3 regions of the Syntrophomonas sp. UBA1041 genome follow, and region 3 is predicted to be linked to each of the others. Evidence: riboswitches for the same ligand, from Rfam matches in the RefSeq annotation. Region 3 holds a riboswitch; each other region holds the start of a gene.
The links. A riboswitch is a leader RNA that binds a small molecule or an ion and turns the genes downstream of it on or off. The one in region 3 is predicted to bind cobalamin.
Positions count from the first base shown of each region.

Region 1: linked by a shared signal. The riboswitch ahead of cobT (nicotinate-nucleotide--dimethylbenzimidazole phosphoribosyltransferase) and the one ahead of B2633_RS09590 (cobyrinic acid a,c-diamide synthase CobB) in region 3 are both predicted to bind cobalamin.
Region 2: linked by a shared signal. The riboswitch ahead of B2633_RS00635 (alcohol dehydrogenase catalytic domain-containing protein) and the one ahead of B2633_RS09590 (cobyrinic acid a,c-diamide synthase CobB) in region 3 are both predicted to bind cobalamin.

Region 1 covers NZ_DCEA01000112.1:6,585-15,442, forward strand. Annotated here, with positions in the region: gene B2633_RS16555 (efflux RND transporter periplasmic adaptor subunit) at 1-860, shown strand, start outside; gene B2633_RS16560 (efflux RND transporter permease subunit) at 864-3,980, shown strand; gene B2633_RS16565 (DUF2284 domain-containing protein) at 4,044-4,742, shown strand; cobalamin riboswitch at 4,801-4,988, shown strand; gene cobT (nicotinate-nucleotide--dimethylbenzimidazole phosphoribosyltransferase) at 5,068-6,123, shown strand; gene B2633_RS16575 (SDR family NAD(P)-dependent oxidoreductase) at 6,399-7,328, opposite strand; gene B2633_RS16580 (Na-translocating system protein MpsC family protein) at 7,635-8,060, opposite strand; gene B2633_RS16585 (hypothetical protein) at 8,511-8,744, shown strand.
Region 2 covers NZ_DCEA01000003.1:16,810-28,511, reverse strand. Annotated here, with positions in the region: gene B2633_RS00645 (4Fe-4S dicluster domain-containing protein) at 1-975, shown strand, start outside; gene B2633_RS00640 (formate dehydrogenase subunit gamma) at 965-1,711, shown strand; cobalamin riboswitch at 1,726-1,897, shown strand; gene B2633_RS00635 (alcohol dehydrogenase catalytic domain-containing protein) at 1,951-3,030, shown strand; gene trpD (anthranilate phosphoribosyltransferase) at 3,037-4,140, shown strand; gene B2633_RS00625 (hypothetical protein) at 4,184-4,414, shown strand; gene B2633_RS00620 (DEAD/DEAH box helicase) at 4,810-5,961, shown strand; gene B2633_RS00615 (50S ribosomal protein L25) at 6,162-6,770, shown strand; gene B2633_RS00610 (methyltransferase family protein) at 6,878-7,441, shown strand; gene B2633_RS00605 (DUF4489 domain-containing protein) at 7,678-8,373, opposite strand; gene B2633_RS00600 (lecithin retinol acyltransferase family protein) at 8,606-9,115, opposite strand; gene B2633_RS00595 (ABC transporter substrate-binding protein) at 9,437-10,423, opposite strand; gene B2633_RS00590 (ABC transporter permease) at 10,423-11,292, opposite strand; gene B2633_RS00585 (ABC transporter ATP-binding protein) at 11,285-11,702, opposite strand, start outside.
Region 3 covers NZ_DCEA01000066.1:193-11,894, reverse strand. Annotated here, with positions in the region: gene B2633_RS09620 (cobalt-precorrin 5A hydrolase) at 1-372, opposite strand, end outside; gene cobM (precorrin-4 C(11)-methyltransferase) at 359-1,096, opposite strand; gene cobI (precorrin-2 C(20)-methyltransferase) at 1,093-1,815, opposite strand; gene cbiT (precorrin-6Y C5,15-methyltransferase (decarboxylating) subunit CbiT) at 1,812-2,405, opposite strand; gene cbiE (precorrin-6y C5,15-methyltransferase (decarboxylating) subunit CbiE) at 2,389-3,024, opposite strand; gene cbiD (cobalt-precorrin-5B (C(1))-methyltransferase CbiD) at 3,131-4,255, opposite strand; gene B2633_RS09590 (cobyrinic acid a,c-diamide synthase CobB) at 4,298-5,662, opposite strand; cobalamin riboswitch at 5,777-5,948, opposite strand; gene B2633_RS09585 (DNA polymerase IV) at 6,089-7,276, opposite strand; gene B2633_RS09580 (GyrI-like domain-containing protein) at 7,373-7,978, opposite strand; gene B2633_RS09575 (thiolase family protein) at 8,134-9,342, opposite strand; gene B2633_RS09570 (sigma 54-interacting transcriptional regulator) at 9,804-11,546, opposite strand; partial or broken gene B2633_RS09565 (nicotinate-nucleotide--dimethylbenzimidazole phosphoribosyltransferase) at 11,684-11,702, opposite strand, start outside.

The DNA.
Region 1 (8,858 bases), on a different contig from region 3:
ATGTCGACAACGGTGCCAGTATTAGATCCGGACAGACCTTGATTCAGATAGATGATCGAGCTTATGCCAACCTGGTAGAGGTCAATCAAGCCTCTTTCGTTCAGGCTCAGACCCAATTAGAAAGCACCCGCTCCGCATATGAGAGACTGAAACAACTGCATCAGGCGGGAGCGGCCTCGGATAAGGATTTCGAAGATATACAGGCCGCCTTGACGGCTGCCGAAGCAGATGTTTCCAAGGCCCAGGCTGCATTGAACAACTCCCGGGATGATTTGAAAAATACCCGGGTGTCCTCACCCATCGATGGTTTGGCAGCCAACCGCAGCGTGAACCGCGGGCAAATGGTATCACCAGGCACAGCCTTAATGGAAGTGCAGAATCTAGCCGAAGTTTATGTGATCATTTCCATAAGCCAGTCTGATTTGGGACAGATCAAAACTGGAATGGAAGCGGATGTCACTGTCGATGCATATCCCGGTCAGACCTTTAAAGGTGTTTTAACTTCAGTAAATCCCGCCGCAGACCCTCAAGCCAGGATATTTCAGTGTAAAATCAAGGTCCCCAACCCGGACGGCATATTGCGTTCCGGCATGTTTGCCAGCGCAGTAATCCATACCGGGGAAGCGACCAGCATTTTATGTGTTCCCGAGGCGGCTTTGACATCCAAACAGGAGCAGTTCTACGTTTTTGTTCCCCAGGATAATACGGCCAAATTGGTTGCGGTTGAAATCGGCGCGATCTTTGATGGCCGGGTGGAAATCAAGCAAGGCCTGGCCGAAGGGCAAACCGTTATTACCAGCAACGTCAACCAGCTCAAAGAAAACGACCCCATCCAAATCGTCCCGGAGCAGGGGGTATAGGCCATGTTCTTAACCAATCTAAGCCTGAAACGTCCGGTTCTAGCAACGGTAAGCATTCTGGCCCTGGTGGCCCTGGGGCTGTTCAGTTATTTGCAGCTGGCTATCAATGATTGGCCGGAGGTGGATTTTCCCTTTGTGGCGGTCACCATTGTCCAGCCCGGGGCCTCTCCGGAACAGATGGAAGCGAATGTGGCTGTTAAAGTGGAGGAGGCCATAGGTCAGATCGCCGGGGTCAAGCACATTTATGCCGAGACCCGTGAGAATGTCGCCATGGTGTGGGCGGAATTCACGGTGGAAACCAACAGCCAAATTGCTGCCCAGGATGTGCGTGACAAGCTGGCCTCCATCCGCAATCAGCTGCCGCAGGATATCAACGAACCGGTTATTTCCCGCTATGATCCCACCCAGGCCCCGATTATGACCCTGGCGGTCACCGGTGATGGTTCGTTGCTGGAACGCAGCCAGCTGGTCGAAAATATCATCAAGCCGCGTCTGGAGACCACCTCCGGGGTGGGGATGGTGGAGGTCTCCGGTGATGAACAGAGGGAAATCCATATTGATATGGATATCGACAAGCTCTCCGCCTACGCCATCAGCCCCGCTGAAGTTGCGGCAGCTTTGCAGCAGGAAAACATGGATGTGCCGGCTGGCAACCTTAACAGCGAGGATCGGACAGTATCGGTGCGGACTGCAGGGGAAATAAGCAGTCTCAAGGAATTCTCCGACCTCCCCGTAGCCCACCGGGGGGGCATATTGATAAAGCTCACAGACATCGCAACTGTTAAGGATTCTGTCAAAACACCGGAAAGCCGGGCCTTTTATCAGGGACAGCCGGTAATCGGACTAAATATCGTTAAACAGTCCGGTATTAATACGGTACAGCTCGCTGATGACATACGAGCCGCCATCAATAGGCTGAATCAGGATTTGCCCGCCGGGGTCGAAATCAATGTAGTGCGGGACAATTCCGTGCGGGTTCGGGCCGCGGTAAATAGTGTTTTGATTACCCTTTTTGAGGGCAGCATTCTGGCGGTTTTGACTGTCTTCCTATTTCTGCGCAACTGGCGCAGCACCCTGATTGGCGCCCTGGCCATTCCTACTTCCATCATCACCACCTTCCTGATGATATGGTTTATGGGCTTCAGCCTGAACACCATGTCCCTCATGGCCCTGTCACTGTCGGTAGGTCTGCTTATAGATGATGCCATCGTGGTGATAGAAAACATTGTCCGGCACATGCACCTGGGCAAAACCCCCTTAGAGGCCGCCCGGGAGGCCACCGCTGAAATCGGCCTGGCGGTTATGGCCACCACCTTTACGGTGATTGCGGTGTTCCTGCCCGTAGGTATGATGACCGGCATGGTAGGGCAGTTTTTTAAGCAATTTGGTCTGACGGTAATATTCAGTGTGTTTGTCTCCCTGTTGGTGTCCTTCACCCTGGTTCCATTGCTGGGCTCCAGGTACCTCAAGGAGGGTGAGGACCAGTATCGGGGAGTAATCGGAAAGATCCTGACCGCATTCGATCAGGGATTTGAATGGTTCAAATCGCAATATCTGCTGCTGCTGGACGCAGCCTTGGCGCATCGCCTCAAAACCCTGGCAGTAGCGGGAGTGTTATTCGTCGGCAGCCTGTTCGTGATACCGTTCATGGGCTCCAGTTTTGTACCCAACAGTGATTTCGGGGAGTTCAGCGTATTGTTGGATTTGGATGCCGGGATCACCCTGGATTCCGCCGCCCAGGTAGCAGCAGCTGCGGATCAGATTATAAGCCGTCATCCCCAGGTTTTAAGCACCTATGTTTCCACTTCAGCCGAGAACGCCCGCATCTTTGTGCAGTTGACCGACAAGAGCCAGCGTAAGGCGAGTATGGAAGACATCGCGGCGGAAATGCGGCAGCAATTGCAGACCCAGCCTGGTTTTAGTGCCAGCATGCTTTTCAACACTGCCATTGCTGAAACATACGCCTGGGAGTATCGTATCCAGGGAGATGATATAGAGCTAATGGCTGAATATGCGGCAAAGGCCCAGGGCATCCTGGAAAGCATCCCCGGGGTAGTTGACGTTTCCAACAGCTACCGGGAAGGCAGCCCGGAGACCAGATTGGAGGTAGACCGGCAGCGAGCCGCGGATTTGGGCATCAGCACCGGGTATATCGGCGATACCCTCTACACCCTGTTCACCGGGAGGGTGGTGTCACAGTATAAAGAGGGCGGGGAAGCGATTGATGTGCGTTTGCAGCTCAACGAATCACAGCGCCGCAGCCTTTCCGATTTAAGCCGGGTGTACTTGCCGACCTCAAACGGTAATATTGCCCTGAGTCAGGTTACCAAGCAGGTTTTCTCCACCTCCCCGCGTTCTATCGACCGCTTTGACCGCTCCCGTGAAATTGCCTTGATCGGCAATCTGCGGGGCATTTCTTTGGGAGATTTTAATAAGCAGTTTGCCCAGCGCATGGAGGAGGAACTCAAGCTGCCAGACGGTTATCGGGTATATGCCGGAGGTGATGCCGAAAGCATGGCAGACACATTCGATTCGCTGGGCTTAGCCCTGGTGATAGGTATTCTGTTCATATTCTTCATATTGGCGGCACAATTTGAAAGCTATATAGATCCCTTTTCCATCATGTTTTCCCTGCCTCTGGCCATTGTCGGAGCTATTCTGGGCTTGTTCCTGATGGGCAGCGATTTGAGTCTGGTTTCCATGATCGGCGTAATCTTGCTGATGGGCCTGGTAACCAAGAATGCCATACTGTTGATCGACTTTACCAAGCAAGCCCGGGCCAGGGGAGTGGAACGCAATCAAGCCTTGCGGGAGGCTGCCGCCACCCGCCTGCGCCCTATTTTAATGACAACTACCGCTATGATACTGGGAATGGTGCCAGTGGCCATGTCCCTGGGAGCAGGAGCCGAATGGCGGGCCCCGATGGCCCATGCCACTATCGGAGGCCTGATCACCTCCACCTTGTTGACTCTGGTGGTGGTGCCGGTGATCTATACCCTTTTCGACGACTTGACTCATTGGCGTAAAAAGCCTGTGCCTGAGGACATTGAAGCGAGCCCAACTGCCGCACCGGACGGTTTGCATGCCACTAGCCCAGAACGGGACGGTTATTCGCCATAAACAGTTATATAACTGACGGTTGTCAAATATATTGAAAAATACCGCCATGCAGGAGGTTGAACTATGTGGATCATATACACTGATAAGCAGGGAGACAACTATCCCCTTGAAATCGGCTTTAAATTGATCGACTCTTCCGAAATCTGCCATGATTATGACCGGATTACCGGCTACTGCCGGGAGGGATGCCCGGATTATGCCTCCGGGGGCTGTCCGCCTTACGCCCCGGCCTTGGCGGAGGTAGCGGTAAAATACCCTTACGGTATTTTGATCTATGCCAAGTTTCTTTCCCGCTTTAAGCCGGCCGGGATGGCGGCTGAAGATTTCAGCCTGCAGGACCTGGTTCTGTCAGATATGCTGAATCAACTGGGCTATGCGGTTATAGGCCAGCATCCGGATAGCTTGTTTTTCTTGAACTGCGGTCACTGCCAGGGATGTGGCACGGAAACCTGCAGTTTCAAACTGGGTGAGGAGAGCTGCCGCAAGCCTGAACGGCGCGCTTATTCCATCGCCGCTACCGGAGTGGATGTGACCCAGACCCTGAAGGATGTTTTTGATATCACCCTGCAATGGATCAAGGAAGGCAATCAGACCGAATACATCATCAAGGTCATGGGGCTGCTCAGCCCGGACCCCGAGTTGCCGCAGGCCATTGAACAGCGGATGGAGCCGGTATTGAACAGTCTGGAATGCATAAAATACCAGGTTGGCAGCTCTGAAGCGGGGCTGATTTTGGAAGAGAGATATTCAGTTACTCTATAGATCGGATTATTTTTGTGCTTGTCAGTATTTCATGTGCAAGTATATAATTAAAAAAATTGAATTACCTTATGTTTCGGGTGCCCCTTTAGGGGATAATAGGGAATCAGGTGCAAGACCTGAACGGACCCGCCACTGTAACCGGGGAGTTCCAAGCCGTATAGCCACTGGGAAACTGGGAAGGCTGGCTTGTATCTAAGGAGCGTTTGATCCGGGAGTCAGGAAACCTGCCTGTAAAACATCTGGTTGAGAATGAAGGTAAAGTTCTCAGGCCTTAATGGCTTGGGGACTTTTTAATTTTGGCTAATACTAAAGGAGGTTTTATCAAATGGAACGACTGGAAGCAACCTTGCAGAGTATTGGAGAACCGAACCTTGAAGCGGCGCAAGCAGCGCAGAAGCGCCTGGACAATCTCACCAAACCCCTGGGCGCCCTGGGGATTATGGAGCAGATCGTAGTGCGCCTGGCCGCCATCCAGGGTAAAACTATCCCCGAACTGGGGGCTAAAGTGGTTATGGTCATGGCCGGCGACCATGGGGTGGTGGCCGAAGGAGTCAGCGCCTATCCCCAGGAGGTCACCCCGCAAATGGTACTGAACTTCCTTAATAACGGGGCCGCCATTAATGTTTTTTCCAACTATACCGGCTCCAAAGTGGTGGTCACAGATGTGGGAGTGATGGGTCCGGCCATTGAGCATCCCCGGCTCAATGTTCGCAAAATCCGGGAGGGAACCCGCAACATGGCCCGGGAAGCAGCCATGACCGAAGCTGAAGCAGTGGCTGCTATTGAAGTGGGAATAGAACTGGTTCAGGCCGAGATCGATGCCGGGGCGGCCCTGGTGGCCACCGGGGAGATGGGAATCGGAAACACCACTCCCAGCAGCGCCATTCTGGCTGTATTTAGCGGGGTTGATCTGGATATAATCACCGGCCGCGGCACCGGACTTGATGACAGCGGCCGCCACAAGAAAATCGCGGTAATCAAACAGGCCCTGGAGCTAAACCAGCCCGATCCCGGCCAGCCGCTGGATGTGCTGAAGAAAGTAGGGGGACTGGAAATCGCCGCCTTGACCGGTGTCATTATAGGCGCTGCAGCCCGGCGCGTACCGGTGGTAGTGGATGGCTTCATTTCCAGCGCGGCTGCTCTCATGGCATGCAAGATGAATCAACGTTGTCAGGATTTTCTGTTTGCGTCCCATCTTTCCCAGGAGCCCGGGCACCGCATTATGCTGGAATATATGGGCCTGCAACCTATCCTGCACCTGGATCTGCGGCTGGGCGAAGGCACCGGAGCGGTTTTAACCTTCCCGATCTTTGAAGCGGCCGTAAAAGTTATGAAAGAGATGGCCACCTTCGGAGAAGCCGGCGTTTCCAACAAAGAATGACACAGATACACGGACAAGACCTAATGGAAGGGCCAGCCACTACCTTCCAATAGCGATACGTAGGCTGATCCATGTACACTTATAGCCCCGGGGTATGGAACATATGTTCAGTCCAGAGGAAGCCAATGGCGGCGCTAACACTTAACCGGGTCAGTATATTTAAAAAAGGCTGTTCTTGGAACAGCCTCTTTCTACCAAACAAACTTATGCCGAATGATCGGCTGTCTTCACGGGTTACCCCACACTGGCTAAAAGCCGCCCTGATCCGTTTATTTTTAGCCCGCCGTATAACCTCCGTCAATTACTAATTTTTGACCTGTCACAAAGGATGCTTCATCGGACATTAGAAATACTGCAGGCTTGGCAATTTCAGCAGGAACTCCCATGCGACCGCCATATTTACCGCGAGGTACGATTTCTTTATCTTTTACCGGGTCATTACATAATGGATGTAATGCTGCTAATTGCGCAAAGTCAAATGCTTCTGTCGCCAATGAATCTTGGGCTGCCAAATCATTTTTATCGGCAGCTACAGCTGCTTGGAATAATGGGGTCATAATATAACCTGGATTTACAGTATTTACACGTATACCGTAATCCGCCAATTGCAGGGCCAATGCTTTTGATAAACCAACTACGCCATGTTTACCCATTGTATATTGAATTAAATTGAAGCGTTCAATAAAAACTTCACCGGTTTCACAATTTACAACTTTAGGACGACCGGCAACCCCGTGAATACTTGAAACCATCACGATTGAACCTTTTATTCCATGTTTGATCATTAAACGAGAACCATATAAGGCTGTATAGAATACCCCATCTTCATTAATGCTTTGAATAAATTTGCGGGATTTTAAAACTTCTTCCGGGTCTTTATCGAAATCTTCCGCAGTTACCACACCGGCATTAGCCATTATTGCATTTACAACGCCATAAACCTTTTCTGTAATTTCAAATAATTTTTCAACATCTTTAGGTTGAGATACGTCAGTGTGAACAAAAGTTGCGCGTCCTTCACCGTATTGATCGTTTAATTCCTTAACAAAAGCTTCACCTAATTTGTCATTAATGTCGGACACAACTACCCCTCTTGCCCCTTCAGCCAATGCTTCACGAACTGTTGCTGATCCGATAGAGTCAAAACCAGGAATTGCTGAAACTGAACCTGTCACTACTACCACTTTGCCATCCAATTTACCCATTATAAATTCCACCTTTCTAAAATCTTCTCTCTCAGGTATTTTTACTTATGATAGAGGGTATTTCCTAATGGAGGGAGGCTATGATCACCGTGAAATACCCTGATAAGGGCAAAGCGCCATACCCAACTATCATCGCCCTGAATCATCGTTTGCACATCACCTCTTTCTTTTCGTTTATGCTTGAAAACAAAGGGCCAATATCCTTACTGTCATCTAATAAGACTTTTCATAAGAATACTGGTCTGTCTTGAAGCCGCCCATAAAGGTTTCTTCGCGATCCACCAAGATATGTAATTGTAATTTTCGCTATTCGGTCAATACCCGGTCAAAAACCACCACATGAATCCAGAAATCACGTTCCGGCTCAACATCATAGGTCTGGTGAATAGCCTTGGCCTGCAGTTTTTCCTCAAAATATGGCACATTATCGATGGCATGCTGCCATGCCACCTGCATGCGCGCTGCTCTGACCACATCTTGCCCCGCCGAGGTTTCCACAATATATATCTCCGGGTCGGTAAGAAATCTTTCCCCCCGAATGATGAGCATGTCTTCCCAGACCACCACCTTGGTGTAATCAACCCCCTTGCCTAACTTTTTTTTAAAATACTGCTCCATGTAAACCTTGAGCTCGTGCTGCATATGCCTGCGCTGGCGGTCATCCATTTTTTTGCGGGCATCAAGACGGACTATGTTTTTTTCTGGCTCGCCATATTCTTTTTCAAATGACACGGTATCCACTCCCCTTAATTTATCTAAAGAAAGCAAAAAACCAATATTCTGACGGCCAAGTTTAAAAACCCAAAGTTTAAAACCCTATCGTCAAAATATTGGTTTTCTGCAGAGCCACCATACTGGTTTCTCTGTAATCAACCACTATTAAGTTTTAATGCCTGCTCGTAATTTTATTCCCCAAACAAATTACATTCCGAATTAATCCTAATAGATATCGGTTTCCTACGGAGCCTCCTTAAGGGTTCTCTATAGTCAACCATTATAATTTTACACGTTAATAATAGAACACTACTGGCTATATTGCAAGCTTTTTTAGAGCAATCAAGGGGACGGTTCCGTTGATCGGATTGGAGCAATCAAGGGGACGGTTCCGTTGATCGGATTGGAACATAAAGGTATTCCGGGGGATAGTCAACAAATCTGAAAAGTATTCATGGAGTAGCTGCCGTGCCTATTATGGTTATTCCTGAGTACCCGCCTGATTTGACACATGTATATTTGGTGTTGGACATATTTGCATGCCCAAAGGAACAAGCAATAGAAAAAATGCGAATGTTTGAGGCTGAAAACAGTGAAGATGGTTGCTTGGAAGATACTAAGAACACAAAATTCCATGATGATAAAGCTTTCAATTTGATAATAGAGCAATTGCAAGGATGTTCTATTCCTTCTTTACAATAAATACCGCAAATGGAACGGAGAGAAATAATAAAGCGGCTCAAAAGTATTGAAGGTATGAGCATCAGTCAAATCATTCGCATAACCGGACTGACTTATTATGAAGTATATAAGGCT
Region 2 (11,702 bases), on a different contig from region 3:
TTAAAAAGGGCCACAATATCCGGGATTGCGGCGGCCAGCATCATGACCGGTGCAGGCAAAGTTCTGGCCGGGACCAGATCAACTGGGAACTACGCTATTCTGCATGATTTGAATAAATGTGATGGTTGTGTGCATCAGGATACCCCCAAGTGTGTTCTGGCATGCCGGGTTAAAAATGAACTCAATTTTCCTCAGCCACAGCAGCCTATTAAAAATTATTGGCCACAGCCCAAACATGAGGACTGGTCTGGAAAAAGGCATGTCACCGACCGCCTCACCCCCTACAACTGGACCTATGTCCAGCATCTGGAGGTGGAACACCAGGGGAAAAAGATCGAGGTTCATGTTCCCCGCAAGTGTATGCATTGTGACAATCCGCCCTGTTCAACTTTATGTCCTTTTGGTGTTAATGATAAGACCGCCGAAGGTCCAGTGGTGATCAACCCCAAGGGGTGTTTTGGAGGGGCTAAATGCAGGGACGTTTGCCCCTGGCATATCCCTCAGCGCCAGGGCGGGGTAGGGCTGTATTTGGAAGTAGTCCCGGATTTGGCTGGAGGAGGAGTTATGTATAAATGTGACATGTGCCATGATCTGATCAAGCAGGGACAGCAACCGGCCTGCGTAAACGCCTGTCCCAGGAATGCTATTATGTTTGGCCCTCAGTATGAGCTGCATGAGTATGCACAGAACTGGGCCCGCCAGAATCAAGGCTATGTGTACGGAGATGAGGAGAACGGTGGAACAGCTAATTTCTATATTTCCATGATACCTTTTGAAGTTATCAATCTTGCCATTATCGACCAGGATCTGGACGGCACGACTGGCAGAGTCGATATGGCGGTAAATATTGAAAACCCACTTGACGAGCCTGGTAATATCTTGAGCGGTTTATTAATGGCTCCTGTTGCCGGGGTATTGGCAGCAGGAATAAGTACTTACCAGATTATGAAAGGGGGCAATGACGTTGAAGATTAAGCGCCACAATACAGCTATACGCTTTACTCATTGGGTTACCGCGATGTCTATTTTTGTCCTGTTGTTTACCGGCTTTGGACAAATGCCCGTTTACAAAAGATATTATGTGGACCAACTACCGGGGCTGGCCTGGTCGAGCAATTTTCTGGCTACATTGTATCTGCATTATCTGGCAGCTATGGCATTAATATTTATAAGTGCCTATTATGTGACCTATTTAATTGTCAGTAAAAGATGGGACATCATACCCCGCAGGGGTGATTTTAAGGAGTCCATGCAGATATTTGCTTCCATGCTGGGGTTGGCCGAGGAACCGGAAAATGACAAATATCTGGCAGAACAACGCCTGGCCTTCGCGGTGACTGCTTTCTCGGTAATGGCCTTGATTGTAACCGGAATACTGAAGGTATATAAAAACCTGCCCGGGATGGAATTTTCAGTGGGTACGGTATTCTGGCTGGCGCAGATTCATAATCTGTTTACCGTGATATTGCTGCTTTCGGTTATTGTTCACCTGGCAGCGTTTCTCATCAAGGCTAACCGGCCCCTGGTAGCAAGTATGTTCACAGGCTATATCGATAGGGAGTACGTAATACATCGCCATGCTGCGTGGTGGGATAAACTGAATAAAGAGCACCGTGAAGCCGGCCTCACGTCTCCACCCGTACACCCTGAAGCAGTTCTCATAGCGGAGCAGGGAAAATCTTGCCTTGACAAAACCGGGAATTCATCCTAGTATAAACAAAAAAATAGGCCATGAGAGTTGCAGGTGCCCGACAGGGAGAATAGGGAACCGGGTGCAAATCCCGGGCGGGCCCGCCACTGTAATGCTGAGCCGATGCCGCAGCCACTCCGGTAAGGGGGAAGGGGCATGCCGGTGAAGAAGCTGAGTCAGGAGACCTGCCTGTAGCTTAAGGTTGAAGCCGAAAGGCAAAAACCTGGTGCGGAATTGGAGAGTCCATACCTTTTTGAGGTATGGGTTTTTTATTTTTTATGGGGGTGAATGAAATCAAAGCAGCGGTTTTGGAGACCATCGGCAGCATCCGTATTGAAGACCGTCCCGAACCTCAATGCCAGGAGGGGGATGTCATTTTAAAAACCGAGGTGTGCGGCTTGTGCCGTACTGATATGAAAGCCTACACCATCGGACAGCGGGATCTGCGGCTTCCCCGAGTGCTCGGGCACGAGATAACCGCCACCGTGGTTGAGGCCTGCAGTCAGACTGAATTCCGCCCCGGGGACCGGGTGCAGGTTTCACCCGGTGTGCCCTGCGGAAACTGCCATTTTTGCCGGCAAGGTCTGGACCACCTGTGCGACCGGGTGGAAATCATGGGATTCCACCGTGACGGAGGCTTTCAGGAGTATCTGCACATACCTGCTGCGGCGGCCCAGAGGGGCATTCTCAATCACATCCCGGCGGGATTGTCATTTGAAGAAGCCTGTATGTCAGAGCCTCTGGCCTGTGCCATTAATATGCAGGACGCTTTGCATGTCGGTCATGGTGATGCAGTCCTGATTTGGGGGGGCGGTCCCCTGGGAATATTAAACGCCCGGCTGGCCAGGAGCCGGGGGGCTGAAGAGATCTTCATAGTGGAGAGCCATCCTGATAGAATGATGCGTCTGCAGGATTTGGAAAATAGATGCCACTTACTGGCTGATCTTGAAGGGCTCAGAAAGGCGCTCACGGTCATTACAGATCACGGCCAGGCTGATGTCGTCATACCTTGTTGTCCCGATCCCAATGCCTTCAGAAGCTCCCTGCAGGTATGCTCCAAGCGGGGGCGGATTGGATTCTTCAGCGGGATGTCACAGCAGCCGGGCTTCACCAATGATGAATGGAACCTGCTTCACTACCTGGAACTAACCGTTATCGGCGCATATGGATGCTCCATACGTAATAACCGCTCCGCCATGCAGTTGATGGAAAGAGGGGATGTGGTGGTCAAAGACCTGATTTCCAGGCGTATCGGACTGGATGAACTGCAAGAAGGGTTGGATTTGATAGCTGCGGGGAAGGAAATGAAAATAGCGATGGATATGAAAAAAGGGAGGTAATGTGAGATGTCATTATGCGCACAGGAATTTGGCCGGACTATTGCTGATTTGATCAACCAGGTTGATCTGCCGCGGGACCGTTCCAAGACAGTATTCAGTGAAGTTCTGCTGGATCGTCAGTCGGCCATGCATCAGGGCGCATTTTTGAGCGCCCTGGCCGCCAAAGGTGAGACCGCTGAAGAGATTGCCGGGATCTGGGAGGCTATATATGAACATGACACCTGCAAGGTTGCCCTGGATAACCATGCTGATGTGGTGGAAAACTGCGGCACCGGGATGGATAGCCTGAAAACGTTTAACATCAGTACTGCCGCATCTATCATTGCGGCAGCTGCGGGAGTGGTGATGGCCAAGCACGGCAGCCGCGCCATTACCTCCAGCTGCGGAACCATCGACCTTTTAGAAGCATTGGGCGTTGATGTTGAAGGTCCACCGGAACTGGTGAAACACAGCATTGAAACGGCTGGTATCGGTATCTTTAATGGTATGAGCCCGCATATTCATCAAAGCCTGGGCAGAATTTTATCCCAGATTTCGTTCGGAACAGTTCTGAACATTGCGGCCTCCCTGGCCAACCCGGCCCTGCCCCGCTATGCCGTCCGCGGCGTCTACGACCGGGGATTGCTGACCCCGGTAGCCAGGGTGATGAACGAAATAGGATACCGGCGCGCCCTGGTGGTACACGGGCTGGACGCCGGCGGCGAACAGGGCATGGATGAGGCTTCCACCCTGGGAGAGACCCTGGTGGCAGAATTGTATCCCGACGGCTCAATTCGCGAGTTTTCTTTTTACCCGCAGGATTACGGAATTAAACAGGCCAGTCTGGAGGATCTCAGGCCCCATATCGACAGGGAACAGGAGGTCCTGCAATTCCTGCGGGTGATTGCGGGGCTGGAAAACGGCCCCCGCACCGATATTGCCTGCCTGAATGCCGCACTGGTCATCTATGTTACCAGACCGGAGTCATCTCTGGCCGACTGCCTGCAGGCTGCCAGGGAAATGATTAACAAGGGCCTGGCCCTGCAAAAGCTTAGAGCATGGGTGTCAGCACAAAATCAACGCCCGGAACGGGGCATTATCAGGCTTAACCAGCTTTTGGAGAAGATGTAAAAGACATTCCCGACGATTTGTCACCCCGGAGAGGAGGAGCATGGTGATTAAAATGCTGGCGATTAAAACCGAAGCGGGATACTACAAAGAGGGCGATCCGTACATGATGGTGGATTTGCCCCGGGCATCAGTCTACCCGCCGGAAAAGGCGGAATACGTGCAAGGCATTATGACGGGCTTAAAGCAGCAAGGGGTGGCAAGCCGACTGGTCGAGATGCATATAAGCCTTACCGAATGGGAGGACATATCCGCCTGGCGCAGCAGCCAGATTTGAGCTGTCAGGCTCCGGGGTAAAGCAAAGCCGTAACAAATACAGATGCCAATATTACTGAATATTTAAGCACCTGGGCCCGGCAATAGTGTCCCTGGGGACAGAATCAGTCAAAACCGGTTTTGCCGTGATTTTGATTTCTTTCCGATAGTATGCTATCATGGCTGAGTAAGATTGTTTTTTCAACTGCTTATATTAGTATAAGGCAATATGGGCTTACAGAGCGGGAAACTCAATTTATTATGAGTTGTCCGCTCTTTTTACATTAATACGGTGAAACCATATTTACTAGGTTGCATTTGCAGATGAATTAACAAAAGGTTGTGCCGCAGCCAACGGGGTGAGGGCATAGCCTGCATTTAAATAAGTGGCAAGCCCACATGTAAGGAGAAAAAAATTTGAATTTCGAAGAACTAAACCTGATTACGCCAATCCTGAAGGCTTTGAAGCTGACCGGATATGCCATGCCCACTCCGATACAGGAGCAGGCCATACCGGTGGTCCTTGCAGGCCGGGATTTGGTAGGATGCGCCCAGACTGGCACCGGAAAAACCGCGGCCTTCGCGATCCCTTTATTGCAGACCATCTATAAAGGGAAGTCCAACCTGAGAGAACTTCGGGCCATAAAAGCTTTAATCTTAACTCCAACTCGTGAACTGGCGGTGCAGATAGGCGAAAGCCTGGCTGCCTACGGGAGATATACCGGGCTGAAGCACGCGGTTATTTTTGGCGGGGTGTCGCAAGCTCCGCAAACCAATCAGTTGAGGGCGGGTGTGGATATTTTGGTGGCTACTCCCGGCCGGCTGCTGGATCTGATGAACCAGCGGCATATCCGTTTGGACCGGGTCGAGATGTTTGTGCTCGATGAGGCCGACCGCATGCTCGACATGGGGTTTGCTCACGATATGAAAAAGATTATCGCCCGGCTGCCGGTTAAGAGGCAAACTCTATTGTTTTCCGCAACCATGCCCCCGGAAATTGCCAGGCTGGCAGATGATATTTTGAAACAACCGGTCAGGGTTGCAGTGAGCCCGGTTTCATCGACAGTGGACACTATCGAACAAGCTGTCTATTTTGTGGATCAAAAGGATAAGACCTTGGCGCTGATTCAGTTGTTAAATAGCGACTCCATCGATTCTGCCCTGGTGTTTACCCGGACCAAGCATGGAGCTGACAAGGTGGCCAAAGCCCTGGCCAACGCAGGGATTCCTGCCCAGGCCATCCATGGCAACAAATCACAGCAAGCCAGACAGCTGGCCTTGAACAATTTCAAGGTCAAACGCACCAGAGTGCTGATTGCAACCGATATCGCCTCCAGGGGCATCGATGTGCCGGAGCTGTCCCATGTCATAAACTTCGACCTGCCCAATGTGCCTGAAACCTATGTGCACCGGATTGGAAGAACCGGCCGGGCCGGTCTGGGAGGAACGGCGGTATCATTCTGTGACCGCGAGGAAAGGAAATACCTGCGGGATATACAGGCCTTGATATCCCGAAAATTACCTGTCATCCGAGAATTGCCCCGTGCAGTGAGCCTGGCTGCCAGATAATTGTATATTGCCTGGGCTATTCAAGAGCCCGAAATCAGCGGCTGCCCAATGAGAGCCTGAGTCCCGGGAAGATCGGGAAAACAGCCTCCATTGGGGAGCATCTTCATAAGAAAGCCCGGGTCAAGCTATAAAAGCTATAAGAATGGCAACAATATATTGTAATAAATTCAATGGCACAACCTGCCAAAAGGAGTACTTTTATGGAAGAGACTATTTTAAAGGCGAGTGAAAGAAGCAAACAACGCGGCAAGTTCAGGGAAAAGGGCTTTGTGGCCGGGGTTATTTATGGCGAAGGTATGCAGGCGAGTAATCCGGTCAAATTCGACAGAGCGGCCTTGCAGCAAGTTCTTAAGCGCCATGGCTCCAATGCCAGAGTGACGATTCTGTTTAACGACAATAAGACACTGGGCTTTATCAAAGAAGTGCAGCGGGATGCGATTTCGCAGCAGATTACCCATATCGATGTGCAGCTGGTTTCCAAAGATCAGGAGGTCAAACTATCCGTTCCTATTGTTTTCAGAAATGTGGAAGATCTGGCAGACAGACAACTGCAGCTTCAGGTCTACAAATACGAGGTTCCTGTTACGGGAAGAATGGATTTGATGCCTGACGCCATACAAATCGATGTGGCACCTATGAATTTAGGCGATTCAATCACTGTAGACGACTTCAACCTGGATCCGCAGATAAAAGTAAGCGAAAAAGAAGATGCCGTCTATGCAGTGATCAATAATCTGCCGGTTGAAGAGAGCGCAGAAGCCGAAGAAAACCCAGAGATCAATGAGAATGCCGAACCCGCAGCCGAATAAGGCGCAATTGGGGACGTGACAAATTTGGGACCGTCCCCAAGGGGGTTATTTCGGTGTATATTGGGTAGCAGGGAAGACATAATCACACTTTCGAAGGAGCAGTCTTGATGCAGGGTTATTTTGCAGTTGGGACTATACTTTTGCTTATTACTCTGGTGATCTCGCGGGCTATTCTGATGCGAAAACTGGGCATCAAAGCCATGAGGTTTGGCGAGATGGATAAAACCGATTTCCTCATTCCTCCATTTGCTTTGCTGTTCTTCTATCTCATCTTTGCCAGCGCTCTGAACTGGCCGAAATTCGGCGCTGAACTGTTTTATAATGATATGGCGGCTTGGATCGGCGTGGCCTTGTGTATACTGGGCCTGGCCTTTTTCTTTTTAAGCCTGACTTCTTTTGGCAAAAGCTTTCGGGTGGGTATCGATGAAGATCAGCCCGGCGCTCTGATAACAACTGGCGCCTTCGCTGTCAGCCGCAACCCCATTTATACCGCTTTCGGGTTCATACTCCTGGGTATATTTTTGATTTTCCCCAATTGGGTGGTATTATTGTACCTCCTGGCGGGTCTGTGGCTCATGAATCGCCAGGTTCTTCGCGAGGAGGAATCATTGCAAAAGATCTACGGTGAACAATACCTGCGATACTGCCAAAAAGTCCGCAGGTATCTTTGATACAGCGAATTGAATCCGATGGGGTACTTTATAAGCAAATAAAGCCGGAGACAACCTTGATACGGGCGACCTTCGTCCCTGGAAGGCATGGCATACCTGGATATTTCTCGTGCTCGCCGACCTTCCATTAAGCTGATTACCTGAGGGCCAAAGAAATCTTCAATGGCCCACATTAAATTTTGTTCGCTTTTTGGAAGGCATTTCAAAATCGTTCCGGCCTATTCCCGAATTTTGGTCTATTTCTTCCGTTTTTTACCAACAGCCAGAGCGGAGAGCGAAATATTGGTGACGGTAGCAAATGCAATATTAAAGCATTCCTGGCTGACAAGTTCAACAACATAATGGCAGCATTCCGGGCAGGTTTCACAAGCGCAGAAGCTGAAAGCGAAGGAATCTGACTGCTGTACGAATTCGTTTTCATTCTGGTTTGTTACAAAATCTTCGTTAGACTGTCTCTCGAAGGTCCAGGTGCCGAGAGGAACATGACTGCCGCAGCAGACCCTGCTCAGCTTGAACACTAAACGCAGCAGAAAGTTGTCGTCGTCGGTGGTTCTGAAACTAATAAGTGAAAAGAAGTCCAATTTGACAGTGGGGTCGATCAAATCGCTGGTGTCAAGAGAAACTGTCGCCTGAACAACCCCATAGCTGCTGTTGTTGATACCGGATGAAGCCGCCCCATTAACCAAAATGCCGTTACAGGATATCGGACCGGAGCCCACACTGGTGCCGCACTTTAAGATCGTCTCAGTTTCAAAATCGGGTTTATTTTTGTCTTTATCCTTCTTAAAATCCTGGTTATCGTCCTTTTTGGGAAAAGGGCAATAGTTGTCTTGCTCCTCATAATAATCTTTCTTGGGATAAGGGGAATAATCATAATCCTCTTCCCTGCGATTATCACGCCTGTAGGAATCTCTCTGATAACGGGTTTTCATATAATAACCTCCTATATCTTTAAATAATCTGCCAAGCCATTTATAAATAAACGGCTGCTTAGATTTACTCTAGTTTATTCTCTAATACCATAATTTGGTTACTGTGCCGGATGCGGGAAATGCGAATTATCAATCATTTGTGAATGCGGGGAGTTCAACTGTGTGGCCCGGGGTCAACAAAAAGGAACTCCCGTATTATCGGGAGTTCCGTAATATAGAAATTAGCTTTATGCTAGTTTATGGAAAGAACTGCCGGCACGTTGGGCAATAAGCCCAATAAGCATTTTACTTTGGAGGTTTCTGTAATTCCGGTCTTGCACCAGACCACAAAATGTTCGCAATTGCTGATGGAAGGACTGTATTCGCGCTCCCCAACCTTGCTTAATGCCCGCTGTGCAGTCTGACGGGGCGAGTAGATTCGATAATAGGGGCTTTGCCGGATTAATTCCAACAGCTTTAGCCTGTCGATAAGGGAGGTTAAGCTTCGAAACGGGGCCGCCAATACGTCGATGGGTTCATTTTCATTAGTCTCAGGAAAAATGCAGATAAAATAGCCGGTTTTGCCATGCAGGAATCTATCCAGGGTGGTTTCCCGGATATAGTGGTACTTCTCAAATTCGTCAATATACGGGGCATAATGCACCACGCTATGGTCATTGATGTAAACCCCATAGTGTTTGGTGGGACCGCGGTAAACGCCAATAATATCGCCGAAACTTGCCGATACAACCTCATCAGCCATGTGATCTCCCCCTAAACTGATGTTGAGCGTTGTATTTAAAGTCTACGATGCCGATCCTCAGATTATACTCGTCGACATAATATGAAAACTACGACCTCTGGCATTATTCCTCCGATTCATTAAATCAGTATCACCCCGCTTTGCTAATCTTTATATAATTATACATTAAATTCCTCTCCGGCAGGCTGTTTCGAATCCAATTTAAAGGTATCCAGGGAAAATGCAAATGGGGCGGTGAATAATACCGCCCTCCATAAGGCCGCATGGTGCAGAGATAAAGCGGAGGGATTCTATTAGCCGAAGCCCTCCGCTTGATTACTTTTATTTAGGCACAAACTGGCCGGTGACCACTTTGTCATAAGGGGCTATCTTTTCCAGTTCTCCGGCATCTTTGATGATTTGCTGCAGGAGATAAAAATCGTTTTCCAGCAATAAGGGGTCCTTCTTCCAGCTATTCTGGTCTTTGTAGTTCTTAATGGCGCTGATCAGTATTTCTTCGGATTCATCCGGAAAGCTGGGCTTGATGGTTTGGGCGATCTCTGCGGGGGAGTGACTGTCTACCCACTGCTGTCCCTTATAGACGGCCCGGGTAAATTTCTGCACCAGCTCGGGATTTTTCTCGATGGTACTCTTTTTGGTGAAATAAGCGGTATAGGGGACTTCACCGCTTTCTTTGCCCAGCGAGGCTACTATATGGGCTTTGCCTTCTTTGGCCATTGTTGAAGCGGTTGGCTCAAAAATGATCACATAATCACCTTGACCGCCCAGGAAAGCCCCCGGCATGGCTGCAAACTGCATGGTGGTGTCGATAAAAACATCTTTTCCCACCGTCATGCCGTTCTTCTCCAGGACATATTCCAGTATGATGGCCGGCATTCCGCCTTTGCGTCCTCCGATAATGGTCTTGCCTTTCAAATCGCTCCACTGGAATTCGGGATCGGGCTGCCGGCCCATCAAAAAGGTGCCGTCTCCGTTGGTCAACTGGGCAAATACCACTCCATAGTCTTCTTTACCTTCATTATAGACGTAGACACTGGCCTCCGGGCCGGCTAAACCGATGTCGGCCTGCCCGGTCAAGACCGCGGTCATGACCTTATCGGCTCCCTGGCCATTGGTGAGTTCGATTTCCAAGCCTTCGGCTTTAAAAAATCCCTGGTTTAAAGCCACATATTGCGGGGCGTAGAAAATCGAGTGGGTGACCTCACAGAGTTTGACCTTGGTGAGTTCATTCTGTGCAGGGCTGCACCCTGATAAAACCAAAGTGAATCCTACCGTTAAAACCAACAATAGCGCCGTTAATTTCCTCATTACCAATCCTTCTCCTCTCTTTGCGCATGACCATTTTTTCTCAAGACAAAACTTTCGAACCAAACCACTCCCTGATACATGACCATGGCCGCAATTCCCAAAATAACCACGCTGGTCATGACCAAATCGAGTCTGAAAACCTGGCCGCCATAGACAATCAGATATCCCAGGCCGGCCCTGGAAACCAGGAACTCGCCCACAATGACACCGACCCACGACAATCCCACGTTTACTTTGAGCGCGTTGATTATACTGGGAAATGAGGCCGGGAGCAAAACCTTGGTCAGCACCTGATATTTGGTGCCGCCAAAGGAGTGCACCAGTTTGATTTTCTGCTGATCAACCCCCATAAAACCGTTTAAGACTTCCAGGATGGTCACAATCAGCGAAATAGCCAGGGTCATGACAATAATGGCTACCGGGCCGGCGCCGATCCAAACGATAAAAACCGGACCCAGAGCGATTTTGGGCAGGCTGTTTAAGACCACCAAGTACGGTTCAGACACCTCTGACAAAAATTTCGACCACCACAAGGCAATGGCGCACAAAACCCCGGAGACCGTCCCCAAAAGAAAGCCGATGATGGTTTCCAGACAGGTCACCCCGATATGCTGGAAGAGCGCGCCTTCATTGTACAAAACCCCGATGGTTCTGATTATCCGGGAAGGCTGGCTGGTTATGAAGGGGTCGATGATGGCCGCCCGGGCCAGTATTTCCCACAGAGCGACGCACAGGAACAGAATTATGAATTGAGTGGCACGAACCGTGATCTTTTTCCGTTTAAGCATATTCAGGTATTGGGCATGTGCAGGCGATATTTCGGATAATTGACTGTTAACCGCTGACATAGCAGCAGCTGGCTCAGACATGAATATCCAACTCCCTCCATATTTCCTGGAAGTAGTATCTGAATTCCGGTGCTTCGCGGCAGTTGATCGGAGTCCGGCTGGTGCAGCTCAATTTTATGTTGTGGATTCTTTTCAGACGCCCGGGCCGGTGGCTTAACACCACGATCCGGTCAGACATGCTTATGGCTTCGCTGATATCATGAGTCACAAGTATGGCGGTCTTCTTCTCCTTTCTGATGATGTCGTAGATATCCTCGCTGACCGCCAGGCGGGTTTGGTAGTCCAGGGCGGAAAAAGCCTCGTCGAGCAGCAGGATTTGGGGGTTCGGCACCAGGGTCCTGATCAGGGCCGCTCTTTGCCGCATACCGCCTGATAGTTGCTCAGGATATTTGTTGCGAAATTCATAGAGGCCATAGGTTTTCAAATAATTG
Region 3 (11,702 bases):
TTTAGCCAGACTGTTGGCGCCTCCCTGGTGCCCCGACAAAAGGCTGATGGCGTAGCGCCCTTTTTCGTCCACCACCACAACTGCGGGGTCTTTGTATTTCGAGGTCATCAGCCCGCCCAAACTGCGTACCACGATACCGCTGGCCATAATACAGATCATCCCGGCATAGTTCCGAAAGACCCTGCTGAAACAGGCCGCAAAATCATCAAAAAATTTCGCTTGTGAACCCGCTTCGCTCTCTTTGCGCAACCGGTCCGGCAAGAATAAATGGCTTCCGGGCATCCGGGCGGCCAGTTTATGACCCTGCCTGGCGCCGTTCCTGGTCAGGCACAATATGGCTATAGACGAATCTGGCTGATTACCTGTATTCATGGCTGAAATCCCGATCATACAATTTGGACTTTCCGCTCTGGCGCAGAAATTCCCCCACCAGAATCAAGGCGGTTTTCTTGATCCCCGCCTGGGCGACCAGACCGGCTACTTCCTGCAGTTGGCCGGTAAGAACACGCTCTTCCGGCCAGGAGGCCTTCTCCACCACGGCTGCCGGGGTGTCAGGCGGATAATGCTCCAGTAATTCCTTAACCACCTGCTCGATCAAACCCACCGACAGGAATATGGCCATGGAAGATCGATGCTGGGCCAGAAGCCGCATCTGTTCCCGCTCCGGCACCGGAGTACGGCCTTCCATGCGGGTTATAATCACTGTTTGAGTGCCGTCGGGGATGGTATATTCCTTCTCCAAGCTGGCGGCTGCCGCCAAGAAGGAACTGACCCCGGGAACTACACTATAAGGGATGTTGGCTTTATCCAACAATTCCATTTGCTCGCCGATGGCCCCGTACAAACTGGGATCGCCGGTATGGAGGCGCACCACCTGTTCTCCGCGGCGGTAGGCCTTAACCATCACCTCAACGATCTCCTCCAGGTTGAGAGGGGCGCTGTTGACCAGACGAGCTTCGGGGCGCGCATACTGCAATAGCGCTTCATTGACCAGTGAACCGGCGTAAACCACCAGATCCGCTTGCTTGAGCAGTCTGTAACCCTTCAAAGTAAGCAGTTCCGGGTCGCCGGACCCTGCTCCCACAAACCAAATCACTGACTGTCACCTCCCTTTTTCTTAATAATCACTGTAGACAGGTAATCCAGCTTCTGGCCTGTTAAGGCGAAAACATCATGGTGGACGGATACATCCTCAAAACCGCAGCGGCTGACCAGGCAGGCTTGTTTATCCTGACCTCGATCCTCCAGAACCGCACAAATCTTGTCTATCTGCCGCCCGGCCTTCATAAGTACGATATTGTCAAACTGTTCGGTCAGCCCGGCCAGGGTTTCCTGATCCTGCAGAGCCGGGATGATGATCAGGTTTTCCTCCCCTTCCGCCAGGGGCTGCTGCAGAGTGGCTGATATAGCGTTAACCGCACTGATACCGGGTACAATCTCCACTTTTATTTCAGGGGCCAGTTCCTTCAGTTGCTTTAAGAGATAAGTGAAAGTGCTGTAAAGGGTGGGATCGCCCAGGGTGATGAATGCCCCGTCAATCCCCTTGGAGAGGTGCTGCATTATTGCCTGGGCGGCCTCCCGCCAGTGCTGATTAAGAAGTTTTTCATCGTCTATCATCGGCATTAAAAGATCTACTGTCCGCCATTGTTTATCAATGGCCTGGCCAACAATGGATAGGGCCACACTGCGCTTTTCCAGCCGGGATTTGGGAACGAACAGCAGCTCGGTCTGTTCCAGGATGCGCTTAGCCTTCAGGGTCAATAGTTCCGGATCTCCCGGTCCCACCCCGATACCGTAGAATTTCCCCCAACTCAAAACTGCTCCCCCTTTCTCCCGCTGATGATAGTGACCGGATTGCGGGCTTGCCAGATGCGAGCCCGGCCCCTTTTTTCATTGACAGCGATATTAACCTGTACCGCTTGCAGCTCATATCCCAGCCGCTCCAAAGCCTGACAGGCGAGCGGCGCGGTGTACAGGGTGACGGTATTCATAACCAAAATACCCCCCGGCTTCAATTTCCGGTCGCACCCTATTATCATGGCTTCGATATCCCCGCCGCTGCCCCCGATAAAGATCCGGTCGGCTTCAGGCAAAATGTCAAGCACCTCGGGGGCTGAACCCGGGACCAAATCCAATTGCACTGTAAAGCGATAGCTGTTCAGCTTAATCAAATCCACCGCTTCGGGGTTCGACTCTATGGCAAAAACCCTCCCCGGTTCGACCAGACGCCGGCACTCGATCGCCATGGAACCGGTGCCGGCCCCGATATCATACACCACCGCACCGGGGAACAACTGAAGTTTGGCCAGAGATATTGCCCTTACTTCCTGCTTGGTCATAGGAATGCCGGGCCGCCGGGCAAAAGCTTCATCCGGAATTCCAGGGGTGTTAAAATCCATTCGCATTGAATATCACCATCACACTATTCTTATAATCTAGGCCATCCTCAGCCAGAGCGGTGAGGGTGGTGTAAAACACCTTTTCATCAGGGTAGGAGAGGTTGAGCCCGATCGCCACCCGCAGATCCCGCATCTGGCCCAGGAGGCTTTGGGCGATAGCCTGCGGCGACCACTTCCCGCCGGTCAGCAGCGCCACTACGGGAGCGGAGTCCGCCCATTTGCCCAGGTTTTCAACCTGGCGGCCGTGCATGCTGTAGAAAGGCACCTCCTGCCAGGGCTCTTGCAGTTTGGCGAACATGTACTGCACCGAGCTTATACCCGGTATGTACTCGAATTCAACCCAGTTCAAACGGGTTTTGAGGTAGCGGGCAATGCTGAAAAACCCGGGATCTCCGGAAACCAATACAGCGATGTTCTTATCCAGAGCTTGGTTTAGTATAAACTCCAGAACTGCAGTGAGGTTTTTGTCAATAACACAGCACTTCTGATGGGGCCGGGCGAAATCCCTTAACAGCCGCCTGCCTCCTACCAGGACCTGGGCTTCGCGTATAGCCTGCAAGGCTCTCGGGGTTGTATGGTCCGGGTGACCCGGTCCCGTCCCTACTATTTTGACGACATTACCCATTGCAGCTCCTCCTAACCCAATCTATAGAAAATATCTAAAACCCGGGCAAGTTGCTTAAATATACTGCCCGTGACCCGGCGCCTGTTTATGGGATGGCGGACTATAGCTATTTACACTTCAATCCCAATCTCCTGCCCAAATTGATGGCAGTGAGGTCATAGCCTAAAATGCTCCCGTCCAGGGCATACATAGCGGTTCCAACCGTAATCTTGTCCTGGCAGCGCTGCTGGCAATGACTGCTGGCGGCTGCAGCCAGGTATTGATAGACCATTTCCATTTGGTCTGCTTTGATCAATGGTATGACCGCATCTATGGTATTGGCCTTCATCACCTCTGCGATTAACTCCCGCCTGGCTCCCAGGAGGGCTAAGTGGGCAGCCATGGTCTCCCTGCGGGCATCGGCAACCTTGCTGTGGGTTTGAAACACCCCGGCTGAAACCTTGATTAATTTGCCGATGTGGCCAAACAGCAGTATCCTTCTGACTTTGCGCTTAAGGGCGGCGTCCAGCATCTGCCCCACGAAGTTGCTGGTCTGCACCACTGCGTCAGCCGGGGCCCCTAATTTGCTTATCTGCTGAGCTCCCATACCCCCGGGAGTGAAAACCAGGGTACGGTAGCCCAGAGCCATAGCTTGATTAATCTGCGGGATCAGGGAATCGAGATAAGCCTGTTCGGACATGGGGCGCACCAGCCCCGAGGTGCCTAGTATGGATATGCCTCCTTCTATGCCCAGCCGTGGATTCAAGGTTTTTTTGGCCAGACGCTGCCCGCCCGGCGCGGATATTACCACCTTGAGGCCCTGTCCGGGCGGCAGCAGGGGAAGCAGAGCGCGTTCGATCATGCTGCGCGGAACCGGGTTTATAGCTGGTTCGCCCACCGGCACCGATAAACCCGGTTTGGTGACCGTCCCCACTCCCGCGCCCCCTTTGATTACGATGCCTGCAGCGGGCAGCAATCGCACCTCCGCCAGAATGCTGATGCCATTGGTCACGTCAGGATCATCACCGGCATCCTTTATGACCCGGGCGATGGCGCCGTATTCAGTCCGCCATGATTTGGTTACCGGTATTTCCGCCAGATGGCCGTCCGGCAGCTCTACTCTCACTGAGGCCGCCACTCTGTCCTGCAATAGTCTTATCAAAGCGGCTTTGCTGGCAGCGGCAGCACAAGTTCCGGTGGAATAACCCCAGCGCATGGCCTTCAATGAGCCCACCTCCTCCTGTATCAGCATTTCTCTTTAGCAGACTCAGATTTAATCCATTTCCACCAATTTCTATCTATTTCCATATTCAGCGCAGGCCTCCACAAAACGCCGGGCTGCTTTGGGATTGGCCCGCAGCTGCAGATGCAGATATGAAGCCAACAGTGAACCCTCGGCATATCCGCCCCGGCTTACTCCCCGCCCCATGCCTCCTTCGAGTCCGAAAGCACAGTCTTGCGGGTTGATACCCTCCAGGGTTGAGTAATGAAACTCGTGCCCGCGCAATACCTCGCCTTTTCCGGCTATTACTGTGTCTCTCAGGGCAATAGCCTTAATATAGCCTAGTTCCTGCAGCTTCCGGGTCATAATGATCTCACCCGGCACCAGCCCCACTCCGGGCCAGGAGTTGCCTTCCCAGTCCTTCAGGGTCCGGGACAAATACATCAGCCCGCCGCACTCCGCCAGTATGGGCATGCCCATCCGGTGGGCCTGGCGCAGAGCCTTCTGCATGCCGGAATTCCGGCTTAATTGCGGTAAAAACATTTCCGGGAAGCCGCCGCCGACATAGATCCCATCCACTTCCGGCAAAGAAGCATCATTCAGGGGGCTGAAATACTTCAGCTCTGCTCCCAGTTCAGACAGGTAGTCCAGACTGTCTTGATAGTAAAAACTAAAGGCGGCATCCCTGGCCACTCCGATAACAGTCCGCTTTTCAACCTGAGGCGCTTGCCAGATGAGTTCCATAGGCTTGGCTTCCCCGGCCAGGGCCAGTACCGCTTCCATATCCAGATTTGACTCTACCAAATCCGCCATTTTATGGAGATGGTCTGCCAATTCCCCATGTTCATCGGCGGGCAGCAAACCCAGATGCCGCTCGGGAATGGATATACTCTCCTGCCAGGGGACACAGCCCAGCACTTTGACTCCCAGCTCCGATTCCAGATTGGGAAGCACCCATTCTCGATGAAAAGGAGAGGCCTGGTTCAATACTATACCTTTGATTTCTACCTCGGGCTGGTATTCCATAAAGCCTTTAACCAACGCCACACAGCTCTGCGACATGCTTTTTACATTTACCACCAGAACCACCGGGGTGTTTAACATCAAAGCCACCTCGGCGCTGCTGCCGGCAATCCTCTCCCCCCGGTAGCCGTCAAACAGCCCCATCACCCCTTCAATGATGGATATCTCAGCCGAAGCGGCGTTCTTGGCAAACACAGTTTGCATCACCTGAGGAGGCATCATCCAGCTGTCCAGATTGTGGGAACTGCGACCGCAGGCATGACTGTGCAAACCGGAGTCAATATAATCCGGTCCTACTTTGAAGGGCTGCACCTTGATCCGGCGCCGCTTCAGAGCTGCCATCAACCCCAATGAAACTGTGGTTTTGCCGCTGCTGCTGTGCACGCCGGCGATCATCAGTCGTGGGAACTGCACCGAGACTCACTTCCTGCTTCCATATTTCCCAATAAAAAAGGCTTCTACTTGCTCAAAAGTAGAAGCCTACAGCTTTACCGTCCAAATGCGAACCAAACCCTATCCGCGGGGCTGATTATTCGCAAGCTATTGGCAGGTTTACTGGCTCCCAGATCATCCTCCCCACACCCCTTCCCGATTCCTCAGTGGCTAATGTGTGGTTCGTACTGGTTACAGTGGCGGGACCGCTCAGGATTTTAACCTGATTCCCTTTATCCCTCTCGGGACCAGTAGCTTCAACTTTAGAGTTGCCCCCATTATAATACAATCCTTTAAAAATGCCAACATAATAATTTGCGTACAAATGACACCGGAAAACGCTTTCCCTGAGTCATTATTCCGATGCGGTTCTGAATTGCTAAAACGAATGACACCGGGGAATTTGGTCTAATCATCACCCCGGCTTGGGAGCTGATTGCCGCGCTGTATGACCCTGGATCCAAAACGCCGGCGGATCTGATCCATAAGCATATCCACCTTTTCATATTGGGCAGATTCTTCGAAGAGGCCGCCCTGCTCCCAATCCGGTGCCGATGATAGCTTTCCCAGGCTGAGGCCGATCAGGCGTAAGGGAGAATCTCCCCGGTAGCTCTTCTGCAGCAGTTCATCAGCGACCTGCCCGATGACCACATCAGCATGGCTGGGGGCGATAGTCCGGCTGCGGTTGATGGTTTTAAAGCTGCTGTAACGCAGTTTGAGGGTTACTGTAGAACAGTACAGCTTGTCGCGGCGCAGTTTACGGCACAACTCGGCGGAGAAAGCAGCCAGGTTTTTTTGCAGGATCTGCATATCATCAATGTCTTCCGGAAAGGTGACCTCCCTGCCCAGGGATTTACGCTCTTCATGGGTTTCGACCTGGCGTGTGTCGATGCCCCGGGCTAATTCCCAGTAATGCTGCCCGCTTGCGCCCATGCGTTCTGCAAGCCAACCGGTTGGGAGGTCCTGTACATCACCGACGGTTTTGATCCCCAGCCGCTCCAGGGCTTGCCGGGCCTTTTCACCCACCCCCCAGAGCCGTGTGACCGGCAGGGGTCTTATTATTTCCAGGGCCCGGTCATAGGGGATGATGCACAAACCGTCCGGTTTGTTCAGGTCGGAGGCCAGCTTGGCCAGGAACTTGTTATAAGAAATGCCCACCGATATAGTCAGGCCCAGTTCGCTTCTGACCCGGCGTTTGATTTCCCGCCCAATAGCCTCCGGGCTGCCGAAGAGATTTTGAGTTCCGCTGATATCAAGAAAAGCCTCGTCAACGGAAATTGGTTCCATGAGGGGGGTGTAATCGGAGAGAATGGCAAAAACCTGATGGGATACCTCCAGGTAACGCTCCATGCGCACCGGCAGAAATACGCCTTGCGGGCACAAACGCCTGGCCTGAGCGGCGGGCATGGCCGAGCGTACTCCGAATTTCCTGGCCTCGTAGGAGCAGGTGGAAACGACCCCCCGCGAGGCGGCAGATCCCCCGACTATGACTGGCTTTCCCTTTAGGGAGGGATTGTCGTTTTGTTCCACCGCGGCGTAGAATGCATCCAGATCACAGTGAATGATATGTAGAGAGTGATTCACCTCGCCGGTCATTTTCACACTTCCCCGTGCTTTTTAACCCAATATGATTCCATTAAAGCAAAAGCCCTTTACCTGACAGCGATATCTGGAAATCGATCCGGGTCATCCTTAACCTGCCGGCTGCCTGATAATGGTCTTAAGCCGGGCAGGGGTGGTCTTGCGGGGATCGTTAAGGTAGATTTCATGATGATACCCCCGCAGGCTGTAGCCTTGCTCACCGATGAATTGGTGCAGTTTCATTATGGTGTCATGTTCCTCGGAATAAGGACCGACATACATCACCTGGGCTGCCAGGCCTTCTTCAAAGGATTCGAAGCGCAGCCGGGGCAGCGCCGTAAGGGGTTTCTTTTTGGCCGCAGCCGCTTTGGCCTGCTCAACCATGCCCGCTTCAATAAATGGCGGCTGCATTATCATCATAGTCCATTGCCAGTTATCCTTATCGCCTGTAAGAAAAACCTGTTCAGAAGCCCCATACCACAATCCTTCCAGGGGCATTACAGTATAATCGGGGCTTTCTTTTTTGCTCTGGAACTTGAGGGCGTAAGACACTGAGTAAAGGGCTTCGACAGCCTCTTTATAGTCCGGGGAGGTGTTGGGGTCACCCTGCCCGTTTATCATCAGGAAATTGAAGGCCGGCACCCGGACCAGGATATTTTTTCCCAGCGGGGTATTGTATAAGCGGGAATACTGCTTCTTCAGATCGATTTTTTCCATAGTAAAAATCCTCCTAGGTACATTATACCCCGGAGGAAGACTTGAATCACAGCAGATGCAGGCAGTGACGGTGATATGTTATGCGCTGGGGACATTCACAAAAAAGTCAGGTGATGGCGTTGTAACCATCACCTGCTTAAACAAAGAAGAGGTCCTTAGATATCCCTTGTCCACAGTGAGCACATGGCGGGCCCAGTTCCAACGCACAGCGCTGCTCCCCCAACAGTCTTGCCGATGTTCTCAAGTTCGTAATACAGGGAAACGATGATACGCAAAGCCGTGGCTCCAATCGGATGGCCCAAACCAATTCCGGATCCATTGCTATTAACCTTATTCATATCAATTTCAATACCATATTCCTCTTTCAGCATTCTGCCAACACCCAGCCACTGGGCGGCAAACGCTTCATTTATCTCCCAGTAATCAACATCTTCGAATTTCATGCCTGCTTCTTTTAAACATTTGGGAATAGCCACCGCTGGACCAAGTCCCATGACTTCAGGAGCTACTCCTTCAGCGCAGATATTGATTAATTTCATTAAGGGCTTGATTCCCAGTTCCAGTGCTTTGGCTTTAGACATGATAACGACGGCTGCGGCAGCATCATTGATTCCGGAGGCATTAGCCGCAGTAACCACTCCACCTTTTCTAAAAGCCGGGGGTAATTTGGCCATGGTTTCCAGGTTGGCATCGGAAATCATATGCTCATCTTTGGAGAAATAAGTAACGCCCTTTTTGGTTTTGATTTCAACCGGTACGATTTCACGTTCAAATGTCCCATCCTGGTTGGCTCGGGTGGCGTTTTGGTGGCTGCGCAATGCGAGTTGGTCGCATTCTTCGCGGGTGATGCCATATTTCTCGGCAACGTTTTCGGCGGTAGTTCCCATGTGCCCCTCCACCAGGCGGTCAAATAACGCATCATGCAGCATGGCATCCTCCATAATGCCCGGCCCCATACGATAGCCCATACGGGCTTTGGGCAGCATATAAGGTGCGTTGGTCATGCTTTCCACTCCAACCACCAGCCCCACCTCAGTTTTGCCCAGTTGAATATGGTTAATAGCAATATCAAGGGCACGCATCCCGGAAGCACAATTCTGATTCACCACACAGGCGTTGCTTCTAAGCGGCAGACCTGCTGCCAAACTTACCTGACGAGCAGGCAGCGACCCCTGCATGTGCTGATAGACTTCACCCATAACGATTTCGTCAATGATTTCCGGATCGACGGCGGCTCTTTTTATGGCTTCCTTGGCTGCAATAGTGGCCAGATCCACAGCCTGAAAGTCTTTGAGACTGCCCATAAATTTGCCTATTGGCGTTCTGCACGCACTAACGATTACTACATCCTGAATTTCTTTCACAAAAATACCCCCTTATTATTAATTCTAAATTTCTATGTTATCTGCATTTGAACCCAGCTTTACTTGATCTGGCTCCCTTTCCACCATGTCTGATTACATCTATGAAGAATAAATTTAATTACAAAAAAATAGTCTGAATTTATCTCTTCAGACAATTAAGCAAGAAATGTGCCAACCCGCTGTATAAATCATAAATATCAGATATTATGGGCTTTTGCCCCGTTTTCTCTCTCAACCATTATTTTCCTGGGTATCATATTGCAACCGTAGATATAGGTGGCATTTTAACAAAGCGACTTATTTGGCGCCTTTAGAGACCCGAATGAATTATCAACCATGCGACCGAATTAACAACCCTACAAAAAAAGACAGAGTCAACATTGCTGACTCTGTCCCCTATAAATTCATATGGGATGTTGGTTTCGTTGAAAAAGTCTTTTTATTTTGGCGTGTTAATCTTTCTACAAACCATATTTCCGGATTTTACTGTATAAAACCGATTTGTTAAGACCTAATTCTTTAGCTGTCTGAGCTTTATTATAATTGGTTGATTTCAGCATTTGCTCTATCAACTCTTTCTCCAATCTTTGCACCGAAGCGTTCAAGGTAGTACGCCCGGGCTCATTAACTGCAGACAGAAGCACCTCACCACCTAATGAAGGAAAATGTTGCACCTCCAACCGGACCGCCTGCTTTAACGCAGCCATATTTATAGCGCGCTCCAGCAGGTTCTGCAACTCCCGCACATTACCCGGCCAGTTATAAGTTTGCAGCATATGCAGGGCTTCGTCGGAAATATGTGATACGCGAGCTTTTAGACGGGTATTGATACCAGCCATTAAGTAATGAACGAGCAAAGGAATATCTTCTATTCGCTCCCGCAAAGGCGGAAGGTTTAATCTTACTACATTCAAGCGGTAATAAAGGTCCTTTCGAAACTCGTGGTTGGCAACCATTTGCTCCAGATCGCGATTGCTGGCAGCGATAACTCTTACTTTTATGGAAATAGGATTAGTGCCGCCCACTCTCTCAATCACCCGTTCTTGAAGCACGGTGAGAAGTTTGGTCTGCATACCTAGAGGCATGTCGCCTATTTCATCCAAAAAGATGGTGCCTCCTTTGGCAAGCTCGAATTTCCCCGGCTTGCCACCTTTCTTGGCTCCGGTGAAAGCTCCTTCATCATAACCGAAAAGTTCGGATTCCAGCAGGTTTTCGGGTAAAGCCGCACAATTGACGCGCACAAAAGGCCCCTCCTGTCCACCCTGGTTATGAATGGACTGGGCAAACAATTCTTTGCCGGTTCCGCTTTCCCCGGTTATAAGGATGGTGGACCGTGTATGTGCCAATTGCTCGGCCATGGATTTGACCATTGCAAACTCGGGAGTGGTTCCGATAAGATCAGCAAACTTCCAGCGGGCTTGATAATGCTGGCGAAACTCCTCTTTATAATAATTGAGTTCTTTCGCCGTTTCCTGCAGTTTATTGATAAGAATCTTGGCCTGGGACATATCCAAAAACAGACTTCTTCCTACCGCTCCGGTAATCTCACCGTTCTTTATGATGGGGGTTCGGGTAATAATGGTGTCCCGGCCATTGACAGTCCACGCATCAATCTTGTGAATATCACCGTTTCTTAAAATTTCCGGCAGTTTGGAATGGGGAGTGATCTCCAGGATGTGTCTGCCCACCACATCTTCTTTCTTCATCTCCAATAAGTGCAGGTAGGTCTGGTTCATAAAAGTAATAATGCCCGCTTTATCAACAATCACATATATCTGATAAGGACTCTGCACCAGCACCTCCGATACCGTTTCGTACTCCTTTTCCATAGTCTGCAGTTTCTTCATGAGTAATTTCGCCCCGGCTTTATCCAGGAAAATAGTCTGCCCCACCGCCCCAATGACTTGATCATCATTAATCAACGGGTATCGGGTGATAATCGTTTCACGGTCATTTACCGACCACAGGTCAATCGGGTCTGTTTTTCCGCTACGCAGGACCTCTGGTAATTTGGAATGGGGGGTAATCTCAAGAATATGCCTTTCCATTACTTCGTCTCGGGTTTTATCCAGCCATTCCAAATAGGCTTGATTAATAAACCGAATGATGCCATGCTCGTCAACAACGACGCAGGCCATGAGAGGATTATCAAGGATGGCCTCAGCTACTTTATACAAATTGAAACAATCGTCGGATTTAGACATAGGTTGTCCTCTTGATGCAAATTAGGTCATACATCTATTATATCTAAACTTTCAGAGTTGCCCAAGATATCCGGGCACAAGCATTCCTGTAATGAAGTAGGGCGGCTTGCCCGCCCACGTGTGTCCGTGTATCTGCGTCATTCTTTGTTGGAGACG